4 regions of the Inediibacterium massiliense genome follow, and region 2 is predicted to be linked to each of the others. Evidence: riboswitches for the same ligand, from Rfam matches in the RefSeq annotation. Region 2 holds a riboswitch; each other region holds the start of a gene.
The links. Region 2 has a riboswitch for S-adenosylmethionine ahead of metF (methylenetetrahydrofolate reductase [NAD(P)H]). Riboswitches for the same ligand answer to the same signal wherever they lie in the genome.
Positions count from the first base shown of each region.

Region 1 (5,946 bases), on a different contig from region 2:
AAAGGAATATAGCTTTTCACACCACTTAAAACCATATCAGCAGTCGTAAGAGCAGAAACAGTTCCAGATGCATTTCTCTTTGCACAAGGAATTTCAACGAGTCCTGCTACAGGATCACAAACAAGTCCCAAAATATTTTTAATCACAATAGCAGCTGCATCTAAAGATTCTGATACTGTTCCTCCCATCATTTCTACTACGGCTGCAGAAGCCATAGCAGCAGCTGAGCCACATTCTGCTTGGCAACCTCCCTCAGCACCTGATACAGTAGCATTTTTTGCAATAATCATGCCGATTCCTGTAGCAGTTAAAAGACCTTTTACCATATCATCTTCAGATAGATTTAATTTTTCACCAGCAGACAAAATAGTTGCAGGGACAATTCCACAAGATCCAGCTGTAGGAGCAGCTACAATTCTACCCATAGCAGCATTGACTTCTGAACAAGAAATAGCTCTAGCCATTGCTTTTACCATAAAATCTCCTGTTAAAGTTTTTTTATTTTGGACATATTTATTAAGTTTGAAAGCGTTTCCTCCAATGAGCCCACTATGAGATTTTACTTCTTTATTTAAAGCTTCTTCAGCAGAAGCTTTCATTACTTTAAAAGAATTTCTCATTTTTTCAAAAACATCTTTTTCAGTTAAACTACTATCTTCAGCTTCTGATTTTAAAGTATATTTCCAAATGGTTAAATTTTCTTGTTGACAGACTTCTATCAATTCTTTTCCAGAGTTTACAAACATATCTATTCTCCTTCCACCATAGGATTGATAATTTTTACATCATCAATCAAAGATATGGATTTTATTTCTTCGATGACTTCATCGGATAATAAACCATCAGTTTCTATGACCATAGTAGCTTCTACACCTTTTTTCTTTTGATAAACTTTCATATTGGCAATATTAATATTTCTTTCAAATAATACTTTTGTAATTTGCCATATGACTCCAGGAACATCTTGATGTTTTGTAATAATGGTTGGATTATTTCCTGTAAATTCTACAGAAGTTCCATTGATATCAAAAATAAGAATGTTTCCTCCTCCAATAGAAGAGCCTGTAATCTCTGAAGTAGAACCATCTTTTTTGATAATGATAAATTTTACAGTATTGGGGTGAACATCTCCTAAATCTGTTTCTATGAATTCAAAAGAAATACCTTGTTCTTTTGCTAATTCAAAAGAATTTCGAAGCCTTTCATCCCAAGGGTCTAAAAGTAAGATTCCTGCTACTAATGCTTTATCAGTTCCGTGTCCTTTATATGTTTTTGCAAAAGATCCATGAAGTAAAAATTTTACTTTTTCAATATTCCCTCCAGAAATAATTCGAGAAGTTTTGGCAAGCCTTGCAGCACCAGCAGTATGAGAACTAGATGGTCCAACCATAATAGGTCCCATAATATCAAAGATACTGTAATTTTTCATTATTCTCACTCCTTAGTATGAGTATAAGATTAAGATTTTAATAAAAATTTTGAAAATTTGTTGAAAAATTTAAATTGAGTTCTATGTAAATCGTATATATAAATAGATACCCTGTTTCATAATATTCAATGTATTTATATTTAATTTTATTATAGCATACTCCTATTTTTTGTATATTATTTTCAATTATGTATACATTACAAAATAATATAAAATACCCATAAAAATAAAAAAAATTTTCAAAGTATGATAAAATATTCATAAACTATTTTAAGTTACTAAATATGATGGATCAATTCAAGAAGGAGAATAATATGAGAAGAAGAAAGAAAAAAGGAGCAGATGAGAAACTACTTAGTTATACTACTTATGTGATACAAGATCCTTGTTTATATAAAGGAAAATGGAATGAAGAATTTCAAAATGAAAATCCTATTTATTTAGAATTAGGGATGGGAAGAGGAAAGTTCTTGACTACTTTGGCTTTGAAACATCCAAATATAAATTTTATAGGAATGGAAATGAAAGAAGAAGTTTTGTTAAAAGCTGTGGAAAAAGCATATGAATTAGATCTTAAAAACATTCTTTTTATATGGGGAGATGTAAAAAAAATAGAGGAGTATTTTGATAAAAACGAAGTACAAAGATTATTTATTAACTTTTGTGATCCTTGGCCTAAAAAGAGATGGGCTAAAAGAAGATTAACTCATCATAATTTCTTAAAGATGTATAAAAATATATTAGAAGAAACAGGCGAAGTTCATTTTAAAACAGATAATGAAAAACTATTTGAGTTTTCACTAAATGAGTTTAGTAATGAGGGACTGTATTTAAAAAATATATCATTAGATTTAAAAGAAAGTGATATAGAGAATGTTACAACAGAATACGAAGATAAATTTATGAATCAAGGTCTTAAGATTTATAGATGTGAAGGAAAAATAGTAAATAATAACAATATCTAAATTCTATTGACTTTATTATAAAACTTTCATATAATACTTACAGTATAAAAATTAAATAGTATCTTATCCAGAGAGGTGGAGGGACTGGCCCTATGAAACCCAGCAACCTAGAATTTAATTCTGTGGTGCTAATTCCATCAGGTATTACCTGACAGATAAGAATGGAAGATAACTTCTTGCATTATCTGCAAGAGGTTTTTTATTTATTAAAATTAGGAGGAATAATAATGAATAAAAATCAAAAAAAAGGAAATCCATGGGCTTTGATTCCACTAGGTGTATTCCTAGTAATGTATCTAGCAACATCTATTGTTGTAGGGGATTTTTATAAAATGCCTGTGAGTGTGGCCTTTTTGGGAGCAAGTATTGTAGCTGTTGCAATGAATAGAAAGACTAGCATTCATGAAAAAGTAGAAGTATTTTGTAAAGGAGCAGGAAATACAAATATTATTTTAATGTGTATCATTTTTATTTTAGCAGGAGGATTTGCTCAAGTAGCAAAAGAGATGGGAGCAGTAGATTCAACTGTAAATTTAGGTCTTAGTATATTGCCGGGAAATATATTAATCGCAGGAGTTTTTGTAATAGGATGTTTTATTTCATTATCTGTAGGGACTTCAGTAGGAACTATTGTAGCACTTGCTCCTATGGCTGTTGGAATTGCACAAAAGACTGGAATTCCTATGGGACTTGCATTAGGAGCAGTTGTTAGTGGAGCTATGTTTGGAGATAATCTTTCTATGATTTCTGATACAACAATTGCTGCTGCAAGAACACAAGGATGTCAAATGAGAGATAAATTTAAGATGAATTTTGCGATTGTTATACCTGCTGCAATGGTCACAGCAATTTTATTTGCATCTAAAAATGTAGGAAATATGGTATTAGATGGAAATTATGAATATAGTTTATTAAAGGTATTGACTTATTTAACAGTTTTAATAGGAGCTTTATTAGGAGTTAATGTAATGATTGTTTTAGTAGGCGGAACATTATTTGCAGGAGTAGTTGGTATATACACGCATGCCTTTGATATATGGGGATTTGTGCAAGCTATAGGAAAAGGGATTATGGGTATGTCAGAGATTGTGATCATATCTATTTTAATTGGAGGTATGGTAGAAGTTATTAAATATAATGGTGGAATAGATTTCCTACTTGAATTTATTACAAGTAGAATCAAGGGAAAAAAAGGAGCAGAGTTTGGAATCGCTCTTTTAGTAGGAATTGTAGATGTTTGTACTGCTAATAATACCATTGCTATTGTAATGGCAGGACCTATTGCAAAGGATATTGCAGATCGATATGATATTGATCCTAAGAGATCAGCGAGCTTACTAGATACCTTCTCCTGCTTTTGCCAAGGAATGATTCCTTATGGAGCTCAACTTTTAGTTGCAGCTAGTGTAGCAGGAATATCATCTATATCTATTATGAAATATTTATATTATCCTTATTTAATGGGGATTTGTGTAATACTTGCAATTGTATTTGGAATTCCAAGACCTAAAGAAGCTTCTATAAAAGATTTAAGTTTTGAAAAATAGCCCCAATCTAAGATTGGGGTTTTGTACTAGGAAGGTGAAAAAATGAAATTTAGTGGATTTGAGTATGAAAGACCAGATATAAAAAATTATGAAGAAAAATTTAATCATCTACTACAAAAATTTTGTGATGGACAAAGTTTTGAGGAAGAGGATCAATTATTACAGGAGATCAATTTATTAAGAAATGAATTTGAAAGTATGAAAACTATTGTTTATATTCGTCACTGTATAGATACGAAGGATTCTTTTTATAAAGAGGAACAAAATTTTTTTGATCAATATACTCCTATTTATGAAAATTTAATTTCACAGTATTATAAAGCTTTGACAAAATCCAAATATAAAAATGATTTAGAAAAGAAATGGGGAAGTCAGCTTTTTAAAATTGCTCACATGAAAAAGAATGTAGTATCTTTTCTGATTTTAAAAGATTTAAATATTGAAAATAATCTCATGAGTGAGTATACAACTCTATTGTCTTCAGCAAAAATATATTTTCAAGGAAAATATCATACTCTTCCTCAAATGAGATTATTTCAAATGGATATAGATAGAAATATAAGAAAGAAAGCTGTAGATAAAAAATATGATTTTTTTATGAAAAATGAAAAGCACTTTGATGAAATCTATGATGAATTGGTAAAAGTAAGAGATCAAATGGCTAAAAAAATAGGATATAAAAATTTTGTACAATTAGGATATGATCGTATGATTAGAATAGATTATAATCAAGAGATGATTAAAAATTTAAGGGAGAATATTAAAAAATATATTGTTCCTTTAAGCTTAAAATTAAGAGAAGAACAAAGAAAAAAATTAAATTTAAATGAACTTTATTATTATGATGAACTCATTTATTTCAAAAAAGGAAATGCAAAATTAGAATTAAATCCAAATGAAATTTTACATAAGGGACTAAAAATGTATGAAGACTTATCAGAGGAGACAAAATACTTTTTTGAACATATGATTAAAAATAATTTATTAGATGTATTGAGTAAAAGTGGGAAATCTCCAGCTGGATTTTGTACTTATATCAAACAATATAAAACGCCTTTTATTTTTGCAAATTTTAATGGGACAGCAGATGATATAGATGTACTTACTCATGAGGCAGGCCATGCTCTTCAAATGTATTTAAGTAAAGATTATCTCATTTCTGAATACAACTTTCCAACTTTAGATGCTTGTGAAATTCATGCTATGAGTATGGAATTTTTCACATATCCTTATATGGATCATTTTTTTGAAAATGCAGATCAATATAGACAAGTTCATTTAAGGGAGTTTTTACACTTTATTCCTTATGGGGCATTAGTAGATGAGTTTCAACATCATATTTATGAAAACCCAAATATGTCTATAAAAGATAGAAAAGATCTATGGGCAAAATTAGAAAATGAATATATTCCTTATAGAAATTATGGAGAAAATGAGTATTTAAAAAGAGGCGGTTATTGGCATCAACAAGGACATATTTTTAAAAACCCATTTTATTATATTGATTATATATTGGCAGGAATTTGTGCATTGCAATTTTTTATGCAAGCTAAAAAAGATTTTCAAAGTACATGGAAAAACTATATGAATGTATGTAAAACAGGAGGAAGCAAATCTTTTTTAGAGCTTGTGAATATAGGAAAAATAAAATCTCCATTTGAAGAGGATTGTATCAAAAATATGGTACAGGAAATACAAAAACAAAATTAAAAACCACCTTATGGGTGGATAAGTTTGTAGACAAAGTCATAAAAAACGTCACTGATTTTCAAATTTGGAAAATATAAAGAAACGATCGAAAATAGCATTACAAACTCGCTATGCTCAAACAGTGTAATGCTAAGCATTTTCTTACTTATTCTATATTTTCATAAATTCTCAATAAATGTTCCTAATTTCTATGACTTTGTTACAATATACTTTGTCAACATTCTGACCACCTTATGGGTGGTTTTTTAGTTTCTTACGATATCATACTGTATGTAAATAGTTTTACATAAATGGA
Region 1 is NZ_LN876586.1:718,766-724,711, forward strand. Features, by position in the region: gene sdaAA (L-serine ammonia-lyase, iron-sulfur-dependent, subunit alpha) at 1-746, opposite strand, end outside; gene sdaAB (L-serine ammonia-lyase, iron-sulfur-dependent subunit beta) at 749-1,429, opposite strand; gene trmB (tRNA (guanosine(46)-N7)-methyltransferase TrmB) at 1,744-2,394, shown strand; SAM riboswitch class I at 2,455-2,556, shown strand; gene BN2409_RS07190 (Na+/H+ antiporter NhaC family protein) at 2,622-3,941, shown strand; gene BN2409_RS07195 (M3 family oligoendopeptidase) at 3,984-5,651, shown strand.
Region 1: it holds a riboswitch for S-adenosylmethionine, as region 2 does, so the genes downstream of both, BN2409_RS07190 (Na+/H+ antiporter NhaC family protein) here and metF (methylenetetrahydrofolate reductase [NAD(P)H]) in region 2, are expected to answer to the same signal.

Region 2 (5,946 bases):
TGCTGCAACAAAAGGTGGAGTAAATGGATTTATAAAAACTGCTGCTATTGAACTAGCTAAACATAATATTACAGTAAATGGTGTAGAGCCTGGAAATATAATGACTGAAGGTATGGGTAGTCAATTAGGAGAAGAGTATATCAAAGCTCAAGAAGCTTCTATACCAATGGGTAAATTAGGTGAGCCAAAGGATATCGCTTATGCTGCATTATTTCTAGCTAGTGATGAAGCTAAGTACATTACTGGACAAACAATCGCTATTGATGGTGGACAAACTCTCCCAGAATCTATGTTTGCAGTTCACTAAATCATTCTATTAGTAAAATCATCTCATAAAAATAAGATTATGAGATGATTTTACTTCTTTATTTATCTATTGATGAACTTCCTAATACGGTTTTAGCAATTTCTACTGCTACTTGTGCATCCTTGGCATAATAATCAGCTTGAATCATATCTGCATATTCTTGGTTAAGCACAGCTCCCCCTACAAATATTTTACAATCTATCCTATTTTCTCTTAATGCTATAATTGTCTCCTCCATACTTTTTACTGTTGTAGTCATAAGAGCACTTAACCCTACAAGTTTTATTTTTTGTTCTTTTGCAGTCTTTACAATATTTTCAACAGGAACGTCTTTTCCTAAATCCAAGACCTCAAATCCATAATTTTCAAGAATTGTTTTTACAATATTTTTCCCTATATCATGGATGTCTCCTTTTACTGTAGCCAATATAATTTTTCCTTTTGAAATTTTACAATTTCCATCTTGGAGCATTTTGTCTTTAATCACTCCAAAAGCATTTTTCACCGTTTCTGCCGATTGAATGAGTTGTGGTAAAAATATATCTCCCTTTTCAAATTTCTTTCCTACCATATCTAATGCAGGAATTAAATACTCATCTACAATTTTTAAAGGCTCTATCGTTTCTAAAAGTTTTGTAACTTCTTTTGTTGCCTCATCTTTTAATCCTTGAATAATAATATCTTTTAGATCTTTGTCATGAACATGAGCTTTTTCTATTATTCTTTTTTCACTTTTTCTACTTTCATATTCTTGTATATATTTTTTTGCTTCCTTATCTTGGTTAGAAAGTACTTTAAATGCATGGATGGTATTGATCATCCCTTGGTCCAAAGGATTTAGAATAGGTGCATCTAGCCCCTGTGTCAGTCCCATAGCTAAAAAGGTTTGATTGAGTAACTGTCTATCTGGTAATCCAAAGGATACATTACTTACCCCTAAAGAAGTCTTTACATTGTATTTTTCTTTGACCATCCCTACAGCTTTAATGGTTTCCATCACTTCAGATTGTTGTGCACTCGCTGTTAGTACCAAACAATCAATCATAATATTTTCTTTAGGTATTCCATAATCTTGAGCGGTACGAATAATTTTTTGTGCAATTTTTACTCTCTCTTCTGCCTTTTTGGGAATTCCTTCTTCGTCTAGCGTGAGACCAATGACACAAGCTCCATATTTTTTGACAATAGGAAATATTTCCTTCATGACCTGTTCTTTTCCATTTACTGAATTGATAATGGGTTTTCCATTATAGATTCTAGCAGCAGCTTCTATTACTTCCTTATTTGTACTATCTATTTGAAGAGGAATATGAATAATAGATTGTATCTCTTTAATTAAATGAGTCATTGTTTTTTGTTCATCAATTTCTGGAAGTCCCACATTTACATCTAATACGTCTGCACCTGCTTCCATTTGAAGAATAGCTTCATTTAATACATAATCCATATGATGATTTCTTAATGCTTCTTTTAACTTTTTATTTCCTGTAGGATTTATTCTCTCCCCTATAATCTTTACTTCATTTCCTAATACAACTGTCTGATTAGCAGAACAAACTGCTGTTATATGCTTTTTATCTGGTATGACAAAAGGAACAGGCTTTACTACTTCTATCATAGCTTTGATAAAAAGTTCATCCGTACCACAACATCCACCTATAATATTTACTCCGTTTTCTGCAATTTTTTTTGCATAAAAAGCAAATTCACAAGGATCAATATCATATACAGTTTTATCTCTATCTACTTTTGGAAGCCCTGCATTAGGCTGTACCATAATTGGAATAGATGTATATTTTACAATTTCTTCAACAATAGGCAATATTTCCTTTGGTCCAAAAGAACAGTTTACTCCTAAAGCATCTACCCCTAATCCCTCGAGGACCATAACCATTGTAAGAGGATCCGTTCCAGTAAATGTTCTTCCTGTATCATCATAAGTCATAGTACAAAATATAGGTAAATCACTATTTTCCTTTGCAGCAAGAACAGCAGCCTTTGCTTCATAAATATCAGATAAGGTTTCAATCAAAATCAAGTCACATCCTGCTTTGGCCCCTGCCTTTACTTGTCTTTTAAAAATCTCATATGCCCTATCAAAGCTTAGTGTTCCGATAGGTGTCAATAGCTGACCAATAGGACCTATATCTAATGCAATATACTTATCTTTCACATCTTTTATAGAATCCTTTGCTACACTTACTGCTTTTGTAATCACATCCTCTACTGTATATCCAGTTTTTTCAAGCTTTAGTTCATTAGCTCCAAAGGTGTTGGTTGTTATGATATCTGCACCTGCTTGAAGATATTTTTTATGAATTTCTGTAATAATCTCTGAATGAGTAAAATTATAAATTTCAGGTATATCTCCTGCACATAGTCCTCTTTTTTGCAATTGTGTACCCATAGCACCGTCAAAAAATAATCTTGTTGTTTTTAGTAGATCTTTAATTGCCACAAAAATTCTCCTCTCTTTTAAATGTACAATCTCTATATTTACTACATTCCTTACAACTTGAGTGCTTTGTGGTAATATTATTGTCTTTAAAGCCAATAATAGCTGTTACAGATTTTCTAGGAATTAAAATCTTTTCTTTCGTACAAGTAAGACCAATTTTTTTATATGCTTCTAAGGTATCTAAAATCATAGGCTGTATATCTATCGAAAAGTCTCCATACCCTGGACTATATCTATGGGTAATTCCTAAATTTCTGCTATTTGCTTGCTTTTTTATTTCCTTTTGTACCTCATCGCAAAGACTTTCTACAGCTGTAGTGGCACAAGCATCTAAAATAACAGCTTTTGTTAAATTTGTTTTTTCATATAATTTGATTTTATTTTCTATATGATTCCCAAGAGTTACAGCCATAATGGCACAAGTACTTGAATCCTCTAGATGATTTATAATATCTTTTCCTTTAAAGATAAGCCTACTCCCTAATATTTCAATATGTTCATCACCTTTTTCTATATCAAAAACTTTTATTACATATTTACATTGTACACATTGTTTTGTTTCCTCTATACATGTATCAATCAATCTATCTAAATTTTCATCTATATTTTGATGCCTATATCCTAAATACCGTAGTACTTCATCTTTATGAATATACAATTTCGTTCATCTCCCTTACACTGCATGCTTTTTATTGAGAGCATATATAATAGAGCTAATGTTTGATACAATTCTTTTTGCTACTTCCGGATTATTCATAGTATAAATATGTATGCCATCTACTCCTGAAGATAATAAATCTATAATTTGATCTGTAGCATAGGCAATACCTGCATCCTTTAATGCTTCAGGATTGTTTTCATATTTGTCTATAACTTTTAAAAACTTTTTAGGAATATACGCACCACACAAAGATATAATACGACGAATCTGATTTTTATTAATCACTGGCATAATCCCAGCTTGTATAGGAATATCGATATTTCTTTTTATAGTTTTTTCTTTAAATTCGTAGAAAAAATGATTATCTAAAAACAATTGAGAAATAAGAAAATCCACTCCAGCATCTACTTTTTTACCTAGATTGAACAAATCTTTTTCTTTTGTTGTATCCATATGTCCTTCTGGATAGCAAGCTCCTCCTATGCAAAATTTTTGATTGATCTTGATATGTTTTATCAAATCAGAAGCATATTTAAAATCTAGTTCTTCTGACAATTTAAATTCAGGATCTTGTGGCAAATCTCCTCTTAGAGCCAATACATTTTCAATATTATTTTCATTTAATTCTTCTAATATATTATTAATTTCTTTTTTATTAGATGTAATACCAGTAAGATGTGCCAAAGCTTCTATATCATATGTATTTTTGATCATAGATGCAATTTCAACAGTTTTTTTACTTGTACTTCCCCCTGCTCCATAAGTCACACTAATATAATCAGGTCGTAGAGGTGCCAAAGCATCAATTGTATTATAGATGGTTTGAATCGAAGCCGATGGTTTTGGTGGAAATATTTCAAACGAAATAACTGGTTTTTTCTTTGTAAAAATATCTTTTATGTACATAAAAACTCCTCCTCATAATAAAATTAAATTTATAAACAAAAAAACCTCTTCTAAGATGAAGAGGTCTTTACCTAATATCGCTCTATGAGCATAATATACACCTTTTCTCATCTTTCAGAACAACGTTCTGCAGGATTTAGCACCTAGCATAATGCTGGTTGCTGAAGCTTCAATGGGCCCGTTCCCTCCACTTCTCTTGATAAGAGTATTCAATTGATATTTTATTTTAAATTTATTGAATATGATTATATATAAGTTTTGTAAATCTGTCAATATAATTTTTAGATAAAACAACTTAAGATCTACCTAATGCTTATAAATACATATAACTATTTTAATTTTTTAGTTTTAATATTTCTTCTTTTGTTAAGCCAGTTTTAATTGATATAGTATCTATATCCAAAACATCTAATAAATTTTTTGCTATTTCTATTGCTTTTATATATTCTCCTTCTTGCCTTGCTGTATCTAGTTCTTCCTGTTTATCTATAAATGCTTTTAGATTATTTTCATACAAGCTTCTTTCATCTTCATCTAGATACATTACATCTAATACTTCTATAGCTTTTTTAATACTTGAATCTTGTTCTAATTCTTTAGGAATTTTATTTTTACTATATTCATAAGCATGATTTAAAAATGTAACCCATCTATCTAATCCTGTTTTTAAATCTTTTAATTCTTTATCAAATTTTTTGAGTTCAATAAAGTGTAATTCTAGTAAATCTGAAAATTCTTTTCCTGTTCGTAGGTTTAAAAGCTTATACATATTATGATATTCTTTTCCCTCTAAGTAATCAAAATCTAATATATTGATTCCTATTGTTTTATTGAGCGCTCCATATCTTCCTTTTTCTAACAATTGGTCTGTATATACCTTTGCCCAATAATACAATGCTCTTTTATCATAAAAGCTTTGAGGAGCTACTTGAATTTCTATATCATACCACTTTCCTTTTTCATCTACAGCTTTGATATCTAATATAGACATTTTTCCATTAATATAATTAGATACATTGTATGGATTTTTTATAGTTATATCCTCAATTTGTTCATCTATCAATATTGAATTGATAAATGAAATCAATAGATCTTTATTTTCTTCACTACCAAATAATTTTTTAAATGCCAAATCTACTTTAGGATTGATTCTACACATCATAATCACTCTCCTATAGATACTTTTCTTATATTAAGAATACCACAAAAGAGGCTTTTTTATAATACATAAAAAGCCTCTCAAATTAATGTTTGTATATTCTCTGAATCTCTATGGTAGATATAGTAAGTATATGGATAATGGGAAGTTGTATTAACATGTTAAATCTATCATTTTTACTATTCTATCTGAAGGTAAGGATATTCCATCAACTAAAAATACCATTGGGTTATCATTCAGAACAACATTATCAAACTGGCGAAACATAATAAAATTTAAAATTTTTAAAATAAAATACTCAATTCTACTTTTTGTACACTTAAAATCATATCCTCCCTCAAAGGTACTATCATCAATTTCATTCAAATTAACATATGTTTTAATAATATATGGTTTACTATTCTGTTCCCAACAATGAGTGTCCTGCTATACTAAAGTTGTAACACCTAACGCTA
Region 2 is NZ_LN876587.1:1,252,970-1,258,915, forward strand. Features, by position in the region: gene fabG (3-oxoacyl-ACP reductase FabG) at 1-307, shown strand, start outside; gene BN2409_RS14590 (homocysteine S-methyltransferase family protein) at 366-2,765, opposite strand; gene BN2409_RS14595 (vitamin B12 dependent-methionine synthase activation domain-containing protein) at 2,755-3,423, opposite strand; gene metF (methylenetetrahydrofolate reductase [NAD(P)H]) at 3,439-4,332, opposite strand; SAM riboswitch class I at 4,437-4,538, opposite strand; gene BN2409_RS14605 (Rpn family recombination-promoting nuclease/putative transposase) at 4,667-5,494, opposite strand; gene BN2409_RS17360 (hypothetical protein) at 5,645-5,857, opposite strand.

Region 3 (5,946 bases), on a different contig from region 2:
CCTTTACTACTTATAACTTTTGCAGCTCCACTCCATACATCCTCTCCACTACCTTTTACAATTTTTATTGCATTTCTAGGAGTTCCCAGTCCTGCCATACATTCAGGACATACAGGCATAAAGGAAAAATTATTTATATTTCTTCCTAAATATTTTACCATATCTATTCCTTTTTGATTGTATCTTACTCTACATCCATATATGCAAGCACTTATTCCTATTGAAATCTTATTCTTTAAAATGGTTTCCATATACTTACCTCCTATCCATAAAAAATTTTTCTTTTATTTGAAGTACAGCTCTCTCTTTTTCTTTTGCTTCTATCATTAAGTCCACATCTACATTTTTTATCAAATTGCTAAATGATAAAAAATCACTTTCTAAAATATAATCATGATGACGCCGATCTGTGATTCCTTCTCTTCCACTACTAATATGCATTTTAGGAATCAAATTTGTATTTTTCCATGTAGATATAATTTCATCTATAGGTACATGGGGATCTTTTTGATGACAATGATGATGATGAATATCTAATACAACAGGAATATTTATTTTTTTATAAATTTTTAAAACATCTTGGATGGTATAGGACTTATCATCATTTTCCAGTCTTAATGTTTTTTTCAATTCCTTGTCTAAGTTTTCATAATTTTTTATAAATCTATCTATAGAAGCTTCCTTCTCTCCATAAACCCCACCTGTATGAATAATTAAATCTGCACCTCCCATTTTTGTTAAAACCTCTTGATGATATCTTAAATGAATGATACTATTATGTACTACTTCCTCTTTTGGACTATTTAAAACAGTAAATTGATCTGGATGCATAGAAAGGCGAATATTTTCTTTTATAACTATTTTTTTGATTTCCTCTAATCCTTCTAAAATGTTATCATCCTGCTGCCATCTCCACGAAAAATCTTTTAATAAATCTTTATGCGTTACTAATGGTAAAAGAGTACTCGTTACTCTATACAGATATATATCATGTTCTATATTCCATTTTAAAATATCTTTTGTTAAACTTAAATTATTCATCATTGCTTTTTTTTTTTTTAAATAATCTATTCCATATTTATAAACAGAGGCAATCCTACATTCCTTAAATCCCCTAGGCTTTAGATGAGTATTAATACAAGCATAACCTATGTTTTTTATCATATTCTCACTTCTTTTCTATAAAAATTCCCTTATTTTTATACCCCATAATATATCTTCAAATCAATAAACATATTATATTTCATTTTAAAAACCAATACTCTTTGTTTCTATTATTGTATCTATGTTAGAAATAAATACCATTATTCAATCAATTATTCATGAAAAAACTTTTCATTCCAATATAAATAAAGCCTATTCATAGATGTTTTTTCTATCAATAGGCTTATTTATTCATATTAACCTCTTGGTTGAAATGAAGAAACTTCTCTTAATCTATTATATAACTCTATCTCTTCTTTCGTTAAAATAGGTGGATTTACAATACGTATCTTTATATATAAATCTCCCATATTTCCTTTTAGATCCTTATATCCCTTTTTAGAAATTTTTATTTTTCCATCTGGTTGCATATTTGCAGGAATCTTTACTTTTATTTTTCCTGTAAGCGTAGGTACTATAACCTCTTCTCCAAAAGCTGCCCCCCAAGGTGTAAGATCAATAGTTGTATAAAGATCTAATCCTTTTAATTCAAAATCTTTAGACTCTATTATATGAACCTTTAAATACAAATCCCCTCCATTTTTTCCCTGACCTTTTAACTTAATTTTCTTTCCAGGTAAAATTCCCGACGGAACTTTTACAGAAACACTTTTTTTCTGAGAACCCATTTTGATAGAAATATTTTTTGTAATTCCACAATAAGCATCTTCTAGTGTAATATCTATTTTAGTTTCCACATCTTGTCCTTTTGATGAGCAGCCGCCACAACCTCTTTGACTAAATCCCCCAAACAAATTATCCATATGAACATTTCCACCACCAAAAATAGTATTGAAAAAGTCACTGAAATCTCCTCTATTACTGGACGCGAATCCTCCAAAACCAAACTGTGATGGATCAAAATTGGAACCATGCTCAAAATTATATCCACTTCCAAATTGATCATATTTTTTTCTTTTCTCTTCATCTCCTAAAACTTCATAAGCTTCATTGATAGATTTGAATTTCTCCTCTGCTTCTTTGTTATTGGGATTGGCGTCAGGATGATATTTTTTAGCGAGCTTTCTATAGGTACTTTTTATTTCTCCTTGTGATGCTTCTTTTTCTACTCCTAATATTTGATAATAATCTTTGTACTCCATATTTCATCCTCCTAAGACTATATTCTAAGCTACTATTTATAATAGATTTTTTATTATAATTATTGACCTTCTTTGTTTTTAATAATAGATAAAGTATATACAAAAATCAATATTTTATCAAAAAATTCGCATATTCCTACCGGAATTGCTCATGTCCTAAAAAGACTAAAAAAGTAATCTTATATAAGATTACTTTTTTTGCTCTTTTAATCGATCTAGTATAATATTATATCCATCGGCTCCATAAGTCAGACATCTATTAATTCGACTAATGGTTGCAGTACTAGCTCCTGTAATTTCCTCAATCTCATTGTATGTCTTTTTTTCTCTTAACAATTTTGCAACCTTTAATCTTTGAGATAAAGCTTGTATTTCTTTAATAGTACATATATCTTCAAAAAATCTATAACACTCTTCTGTATTTTCTAGTAAAAGGATAGCTTCAAATAATTCATCTACAAAACTACTTTTTAATTTTGACTCATAACCCATTTCATCACCCCAAAACTCTTCTTTTTATAGTTATATTCTATACATAACTACCATATCCTTTTTCATTTAAAAATATTTCTTGAAAAAGTATTGACATTATTCAAAAAAATCATTATACTCAATATTAATCAAAGGATAAAATTAAATAAAACGGATATCTCTTATCCAGAGAGGTGGAGGGACTGGCCCTATGAAACCCGGCAACCGGCTTATATCAATAAGCAACGGTGCCAATTCCTACGATATATTTATATCGGTAGATGAGAGAAAGGATACTGTTTAGTACCTCTTTCTCGTGAAAGAGGTTTTTTTAATTTCTCTTTCCATAGAAGAGTTTATTTTATAATCTTTTCAGTTTAGTACTGTATAGTTATAAAGGGGTGAAGTTATGATTCATATTAAAAATTTATCTAAAGTTTATACAAAAGGAAGAAATAAAGTAGTTGCTTTAAAAGATATCAATTTAGATATAAAAAAGGGAGATATTTACGGAATTATAGGCTTAAGTGGTGCTGGAAAATCATCTTTGATTCGATGCATCAATAGATTAGAAGAACCTACATCAGGTGATATATGGGTCAATAAAATCAATCTTGTTCATTTAAAAAATGAAGATCTTAGAAAAGCAAGAAAAAAGATAGGAATGATTTTTCAAAATTTCAATCTTTTACACAGCAAAACTGTTTTTGAAAATATTGCCTTTCCTTTAAGACTTGTAAGTACACCCGAAAAAGTTATCAAAGAAAAGGTAAATCATTTATTAGAACTCGTAGAGCTATCCGATAAAGCTTATGTTTATCCTTCTCAATTAAGTGGAGGGCAAAAACAAAGAGTGGGTATTGCTAGAGCTCTTGCAAATGATCCAGATGTATTACTTTGCGACGAAGCTACATCTGCACTTGATCCTAAAACTACAAAACAAATTTTAAATCTATTACAAAGTATTAATGACAGGCTCAATCTTACTATTGTCATTATCACTCATGAGATGGAAGTAATCAAAGAAATTTGTAATAGAGTGGCTATCTTAGAAGGAGGAACTATAGCAGAAGAAGGAGCTACTATCGACATATTCTCTAAACCACAACACTCAATTACCAAAAATTTTATAGAACAAGATGAAAATCTTCCAAAATCCTTTATCAAAGGAAAAGTTCTTCATCTTTCATTTACACATGGTAGTGCTACTCAGCCTCTTATTTCTCAAATTACAAGAGATTTTGATGTAGATGTAAATATTTTATCTGGTAAAATAGAATATATTCAAAACCAACCCATCGGAAAGCTTACAATTCAAATGGATATTGATTGCCATAAGCTTTTAGATATTGTTAAATACTTTGAAAAAAATCATGTGAAAGTTGAGGTGATCAAACAATGAGTGAATGGATAGAACTTCTTACTCCGTCTTTATTAGAAACTTTATATATGGTATTTGTTTCTGTATTTTTTACAATTTTATTAGGTCTTCCTTTAGGAATCATCTTGGTTGTAACAGATGAAAATCATATTTTACCAAACTCTTGGCTTAATCATGCACTTTCTTACTTAATTAATATTTTACGGTCACTACCATTTATTATTTTGATGATCTTTATTATTCCTTTTACAAGATTTGTAGTAGGAACAACTATTGGTACAAATGCTGCTATTGTTCCACTTATTATAGCTGCTGTACCTTTCTTTGCAAGAGTTGTAGAATCAAGTATCAAAGAAGTTGATTGGGGAGTTATAGAAGCTGCTATATCTATGGGTGCAACCCCTCTTCAAATTATATTAAGAATTTTACTTCCAGAATCTATGTCTTCTTTAGTACTTGGAATTACCATTACTATCATTAATGTAATAGGATATTCTGCTATGGCTGGTGTAGTTGGAGGAGGTGGTCTTGGGGATTTAGCAGTAAGATATGGATTCCAGCGTTTTCAAAAAGATGTAATGATTGCAACTGTTATTCTATTGATTATTTTAGTACAAATCATTCAAAGTACAGGAAATAAAATTTCACAAATTATAAATAAAAAATAGGAGGAATAAAAAATGAAAAAAATTGCTTTATTACTTGTATGTGTATTGTCTTTATCTTTAATTTTTGCAGGATGCTCTAAAGAAGGAAATGTTGAGGAAAGTAAAAATGAATTAGTAAAATTAAGAATAGGTGCTAGTCCAAACCCTCATGCTGATATTCTTACAAAAGTTGTAAAACCACAATTAGAAAAAAAAGGTATTGATCTTGAAATTATTGAATTTACAGATTATGTATCCCCAAACCTTGCTCTAGCAGATAAAGAAATTGATGCCAATTTCTTTCAACATAAACCTTACTTAGATACATTTGCTAAAGAAAGAAATCTTGATCTTGTAAGTGTGGGAAAAGTTCATATCGAACCTCTTGGTTTATATTCTAAAAAAATTAAATCTATTGATGAATTAAAGGATGGATCAATTGTTAGTATTCCTAATGACCCTACTAACGGCGGTAGAGCTTTGATTTTATTAGATGCAAAAAATATTATTAAACTAAAACCTAATGCAGGTTTAGAAGCTACTGAAAAAGATATTGAAAAAAATCCAAAGAACTTACAATTTAAACCTATTGAAGCTGCACAGCTTCCTAGAACACTAGATGATGTAGATGCAAGTGTTATCAATACAAACTTCGCTTTAGAAGGAAATTTAGATCCTAAAAAAGATGCAATCATCATAGAAGGAGAAGAATCTCCATATGCAAATATTATTGCTGTTCGATCTGAAGATAAAGACTCTGAAAAAATTCAAAAGCTTATGAAAGCTCTTCAATCAGAAGAAGTAAAAAAATTCATAGAAGAAAATTACAAGGGAGCAATCATTCCTGTATTCTAAAAACAAAAGGTGATCTAAGATCACCTTTTGTTATAACTTTAGCTTCTAGGAACCGGTCTTCTGAACATTTCTTCAATTTCATCAATGAATCCAGAAATAGGCTTTCCATTTCTTACATCTCTTGCATAATTTCTAAATCTTCCTACCACATCTACATCTGTAGAAACATAAACAGTGTTGATAGCAGGTTCCATATCTTTTACTTTCTTTATAATCTCATCTTTTTTAGCATTTGTTTTTGCACTCTCTATATTTGCTGCTAAATCTACCCCTACATATGCAGTAT
Region 3 is NZ_LN876586.1:650,192-656,137, reverse strand. Features, by position in the region: gene BN2409_RS06870 (2-thiouracil desulfurase family protein) at 1-251, opposite strand, end outside; gene uvsE (UV DNA damage repair endonuclease UvsE) at 256-1,164, opposite strand; gene BN2409_RS06860 (DnaJ C-terminal domain-containing protein) at 1,401-2,306, opposite strand; gene BN2409_RS06855 (YerC/YecD family TrpR-related protein) at 2,496-2,798, opposite strand; SAM riboswitch class I at 2,957-3,065, shown strand; gene BN2409_RS06850 (methionine ABC transporter ATP-binding protein) at 3,187-4,179, shown strand; gene BN2409_RS06845 (methionine ABC transporter permease) at 4,176-4,826, shown strand; gene BN2409_RS06840 (MetQ/NlpA family ABC transporter substrate-binding protein) at 4,839-5,660, shown strand; gene BN2409_RS06835 (YhcN/YlaJ family sporulation lipoprotein) at 5,699-5,946, opposite strand, start outside.
Region 3: it holds a riboswitch for S-adenosylmethionine, as region 2 does, so the genes downstream of both, BN2409_RS06850 (methionine ABC transporter ATP-binding protein) here and metF (methylenetetrahydrofolate reductase [NAD(P)H]) in region 2, are expected to answer to the same signal.

Region 4 (5,946 bases), 660 kb from region 2:
TCTCTACCATCTCAGATAATCTTTCCACTACTATTGTTTGTGGGGTAATAGGATAGGCAGAAACCACATGGGGCTTTGCTAATTTTACTCCTATAGCTACTGCTTCATTTCCTGAAACAAATACTCTCTCCTTCTTCATTTTCTCTCCTCCCTTACCATCTGGATAGATCCAGCCTTACATTCCTTTGCACAAATGCCACACCCTTTGCAAAAATCATAATCTATTTGAATTTTTTCATTTTCTTTAAATATGGTTCCTTCAGGACAATAAAGATAACATATCATACACTTTACACATTTTTCATAGTCTATCACTGGCTTTATAGTTCTCCATCCTGCATTTTTTTCCACTAAATGACCTGCTTGAAAACTTGTTCCAATAGGATAATCTTTAATATGCTTTGGTGGATGAAACTTTTTTATTATTGGTCTATTCAATTCTTTTCCCTCCCTTTATACAATCAAAAGCTCTTTGTAAAACCTCAATATTTTTATCTAATATTGAAGGTGAAAGACCTTTTTTAAATCCTTCTATGCCAGCTTTTAAAGATATGATTTCACTTATCCCTATCAACGCACCTAACATGGCTGTATTGGTAATAGGTCTTTTTAAAACTTTTAATGCTATACCCGTTGCATCTATGCCTTTTATTTTATAATCCTTGTATAATTGATATTTTTCAACATGAGCTGTATTAATTAAAATCTTGCCATCTTTTTTTACATCTTTAAAAATATCTTTATGAATAAGACTTTCATCTAAAACAATTAAATAGTCACATGTATTGCTTTGACTTCTATCTGTAATTTTTTGATCATCTATCTTTGTAAAAGCCTCTACAGGAGCTCCTCTTCTTTCTGGTCCAAAGGAAGGAAATGCTAAAGCATATTTATTTTCAAAGAGAGCCGCTGAAAGACCTAAAAGTCTCGCAGCTGTAAATGCTCCTTGTCCTCCTCTACCTAGCCACTTGATTTCTATCATGAAACAGTCCTCCTTGCTTTTTCCTTTAATTTTTTTAATCTTTTGATGGCTTCTTTTAATGTTTCTTCTTTTTTTGCAAAATGAAAACGTACATAATCATTAATTTCCTCTTTAAAAAAGCTAGAGCCAGGTACTGCAGCTACTCCAATTTCTTTGATCATCCATTCACAAAATTGATGATCATCTTGAAATCCAAATTCAGAAATATCAACCATCACATAATAAGCTCCTTGAGGAGGAATATATTTTAAACCGGCTTCATCTAATCCTTGTAAAAATAAATCTCTCTTTTTGGTATACTCCCTTTGAAGATTTATATAATATTCATCTGAAAATCTAAGTCCTGCTACTGCTGCCTTCTGAAGAGGTGCCGCTGCACCAACGGTTAAAAAATCATGTATCTTTCTTGCTCCGTCAATAACTTGTGATGGACCTATAATATATCCTAATCTCCATCCTGTAATAGAATAAGTTTTAGAAAGAGAGCTACAAGATAAAGTTCTGTCTTTCATTCCTTTTAGTCCTGCAAAATAAATATGCTCATAAGGCTCAAAAACAATATGTTCATACACTTCATCTGTAATCACAAAAGTATCAAATTCTTCAGCCAGTTCTGCTATGTATAAAAGCTCTTCTCTTGTAAATACCTTTCCTATAGGATTAGATGGATTACAAAGAATAATTGCCTTTGGTCTTTCTTCAAAAGCCTTTCTTAATTCATCCTTACGAAATTTAAAATTAGGAGGACAAAGGGGAACATAAATAGGCTTGGCACCCGTTAATATTGTATCTGCAGCATAATTTTCATAAAATGGAGAAAATACAATCACTTTGTCATTAGGATTACAAACTGTCATCACAGCTACCATCATAGCTTCTGTACTTCCACAAGTAACTACAATATCTGTATTAGGATCAATATCTATCCTCATAAGCTTTGATTGTTTTTTAGCAAGAGCCTCTCTAAATTGTTGTGAACCCCATGTAATCTCATATTGGTGCGGTCCTTCTAATGCTCCTTTTATAAGCTCATTTTTTAATTCCTCTGGAGGGTCAAAATCAGGAAATCCCTGTGAAAGGTTAATAGCTCCATATTCATTACTAATCCTAGTCATTTTTCTGATAATAGATTCTGTAAACTTTTCTAATCGATTTGCTACTTTAGGCATATAATCACTCCTTATCTTTCATCAATCAACCTCTTTGCTTTATGAGTTGCCCTTGGAAGTTCTCCTTCTCTTAAAACATCAACTACTTTTGGTCTAACACCAAGATGTGCCTTTATTTTATTAGAAATTCTATGAGCAATTTCCTCTTTATCTATCAATGAACTATTTGATTTTTCAATTTCCACTCTAAATTTTGTAATATGGTTTTCATTAAATACAAAGATCCTATATTCTCCTGTAGTATCTTTATCATTTCTTACAATAAATTCAATATCACTTGGAAAAACATTCACCCCTGCTGCAATAAACATATCATCTAATCTTCCTACTACATGAATTCTTTTATGAGTTCTTCCGCATATACATGGTTTAGACGTATATGTCACAATATCTCCTGTTCTAAAACGAATCATAGGTCTTGCTTTCTTTTTAAGAGTAGTAAGTACCATCTCGCCTCTTTCTCCATCGGCTACAGGATTTAATGTTATAGGATCTAATACTTCCAATAAAATTTGGTCTTCAGCCAAATGGAGTCCATCTTTTGCTTCACACATTCCTGCACAAGCTCCAAATATATCTGAAATACCATAAAAATCAAAAACATCTGCTCCCCAAAGTTTTTCTATTGCACTTTTTGTTACATCAATAGAGCCTCCTGGTTCTCCTGCTACAATAATTTTTTGAATAGATAAATCTTTTGCTGGATCTATACCTTGTTTTTTGGCCGTTTCTCCTAGATACCACGCATAAGAAGGTGTGGTCCAAATTGCTGTTGGTTGAAACTCTTTTAAAATAAACAAAAGTCTATCAGATGGAAGAGTTCCTGCCCAAATACATAAAGCTCCAAGATTTTGTGCTCCTATTACATCTGGTCCCCCAACAAAAAGGGAGAAATTTAATGCATGGACATATCGATCCGTTGATCTCATACCTACTCCCCAAAATAACCTGCTCTCTATATCTTGGAATTGTTCAAAATCTTCCTTCGTAAATGGACTTACTGTAGGAACTCCAGTAGAACCGCTAGATGTAGACATAAATACAATCTCTTTTTCATCAACTGCACACATATCCCCTAAAATAGGCTTTTTCTTTTGCCTTTCTCTTTCTACTTGTTTATTTACAAATGGAAATTTCCTCAAATCGTCTAAAGTTTTTAAATCCTCAGGTTTCACACCTACTTGATCAAAAGACTCTTTATAATATGGAGAATTTTCATAGGCAAACTTAATTTCATTTCTTAATTCTTTAAGTTGATAATCTTCTAATTCTTCTCTTGTTAAAGTTTCAATTGCTTCATTCCAGTATTTTCCTTCCATTTGACAACCTCCTAGGTATTTGTTTGAATTCTTCAAATTGATTTAGCGTATTTTTTACTCCATAAAAAAAGCTGCTTCATAAGAAAGCAGCTTTTTAAGATACTTTCTTATCTATCAGAATGAAACACATTCTGCAGGATTTAGCACATTTCTTAGATTTCTTACAATCTAAGTTGTTGCTGGGCTTCATTGGGCCAGTCCCTCCGCCTCTCTTGATAAGAATTTTATTATTTAATTTATTTTGTCGATGCATCAACAACAAAAGTCCTCTTCTGATATCAGAAGAGGACTCAATATATATACTTCCTCCTCTTATCTATCAGAATGAAATCACATTCTGCAGGATTTAGCACATTTCTTAGATCTCTTATAGTCTAAGTTGTTGCTGGGCTTCATTGGGCCAGTCCCTCCACCTCTCTTGATAAGAGTATACTATTTAGTTTCGAAACTTAAGATTAATGGAATTATAACAAAAGTACTTAATTACGTCAATACTATTTTTGAAAAAAGTACAAATTTTTCCTATGCATAAAATATCTCATTAGGATACAAACTGTAAAAATTCATCCATAGAAATAGAATATTGAATTTCTTTTAGTAATTCTTTATCTTGTGTAAAACCTACTTTTTTAAAAGCTTTTCTGGATCGTTTGTTTTTAAAATTAATTTTTGCTATTACTTCCTTTGCTCTCCAATTGAAAAATGCTTGTTTAAGCCCTTCAAAAATTGCATTTGTACCTAAACCTTTTCCCCATTCTTTTCGCTCTCCAATAACTACTACTATTTCTACATTTTCCTTTTTAGGTACAAGTCTTAAAAATCCTATAGGTTCTTTTTCATCTTTGGTAATCATAAAAAAGCTTCCATTTTGATTAAATAAATGAGTAAGAATAGGCATATTAATTCTATGAATCATCTGCTGAATACTTTGATTTACATTATGTTTTTCATTTAAATATTGAGTTACTTCATGGTCCTTTAGCCAATCCACAATTTTCCATGCATCTGATTTAAAAACTTCTCTTCGTAATTTTATGTAATGATTATTCATGATTAAAAAGTCCTCCTTAAACTAAAAAAACCTGTTATAAACACCTTTTCGTGTCTATAATAGGTTTTCAAACCAAACCATGAAGATTATATCAAAGTAAGCAATTTCAATCAAATTGAATATTTATGCTTTTAAATGAGTTACTGATGTTTATATAAGCATACCCATCAAAAGGGGTTCTTTCCTTCTCTTTTCTTCATAATATTAACTATTTTTACTTTTATTTGTTCTTATGGATTTCATTTCTATAAAATGTATTTTTTATTCTTATACAAATTGAATTAAATTTTTATCTAATCTAGCAACTCTAGCCAAAGAGTACACATCATATCCCTGATCTTCTAGCTTTTTACGTCCAGGTTGAAAAGATTTTTCAATAACAATCCCAATGCCACAAACCTTGGCTCCTGCTTCTTCTACTAAACGTACAGCTCCTAATGCTGCTTCTCCATTCGCCAAAAAATCATCAATAATTAAAGTTCGATCTTCTGGCAAAATATATTTTTTAGAGAGCGTTAACTCATAATCTACTCCTTTGGTAAAAGAATGTATTGTTGTTTGATAAATATCATCCTTTAAAGTTTTTGATTTGCTTTTTTTCAATATAATCATAGGTACATTCATTTGCATAGCAGTCATAACAGCAGGTGCAATACCAGAACTTTCAATTGTCAGTATTTTTGTAATATTATATTTATTGAAATATTTTTTAAAATAAGTTCCCATTTCATACATCAATTGAGGATCTACTTGATGATTTAAAAAAGCATCTACTTTTAATACAGTTTCACTTAGTGCCTGTCCATCTTCTAAAATTCTTTTTTCTAATTTTTCCATTTCTATCACCTTATCCTTTTCACAATATATCCTATTATAGAAGTATTTTCCTCAAAAAATAATATAAAAAAGCACCTTAATTTAGATTAAGGTGTTACATTTTATAGATAGCTATAAACACTATACCTTATGGTCTGATAATTAATATCACCAATTAGGAACTTTTAAATGTCTATCCCTTATTCCATTGCACATATATTATATAGCATTATAACATATTTTTTGACCAATAGGATAATTTTTCTTCCTTCCCTTTTAAATGATTTTCATATTGAATAATAAATCACCAAAGGGATATTCCTTTGGTGATTATTATCTAAAACTATTTTTTAATACTTTGGCATTTTTATAATAGCTTTGAATAAATCTCCGTCTACTTCTATACGAAAACTTCCTCTTTGAAGATCAACTAAACTTTTAGCAATGGATAATCCCAGTCCACTTCCTTGAGAAGTTCTTGATTCATCGCCTCTCTTAAAACGCTCCATAAGTTCATCTGAGGAAATATTTAGTTCATAAGCTGATATATTTTTAACAGTTAAAACAACCTCATTTTTTAACTCTTCCATATCTATATATACCCTAGAA
Region 4 is NZ_LN876587.1:594,263-600,208, reverse strand. Features, by position in the region: gene BN2409_RS11395 (transketolase C-terminal domain-containing protein) at 1-139, opposite strand, end outside; gene BN2409_RS11390 (4Fe-4S binding protein) at 136-438, opposite strand; gene BN2409_RS11385 (2-oxoacid:acceptor oxidoreductase family protein) at 431-982, opposite strand; gene BN2409_RS11380 (pyridoxal phosphate-dependent aminotransferase) at 979-2,151, opposite strand; gene BN2409_RS11375 (phenylacetate--CoA ligase family protein) at 2,163-3,470, opposite strand; SAM riboswitch class I at 3,575-3,692, opposite strand; SAM riboswitch class I at 3,780-3,898, opposite strand; gene BN2409_RS11370 (GNAT family N-acetyltransferase) at 4,012-4,521, opposite strand; gene BN2409_RS11365 (xanthine phosphoribosyltransferase) at 4,789-5,358, opposite strand; gene BN2409_RS11360 (HAMP domain-containing sensor histidine kinase) at 5,688-5,946, opposite strand, start outside.
Region 4: it holds a riboswitch for S-adenosylmethionine, as region 2 does, so the genes downstream of both, BN2409_RS11375 (phenylacetate--CoA ligase family protein) here and metF (methylenetetrahydrofolate reductase [NAD(P)H]) in region 2, are expected to answer to the same signal.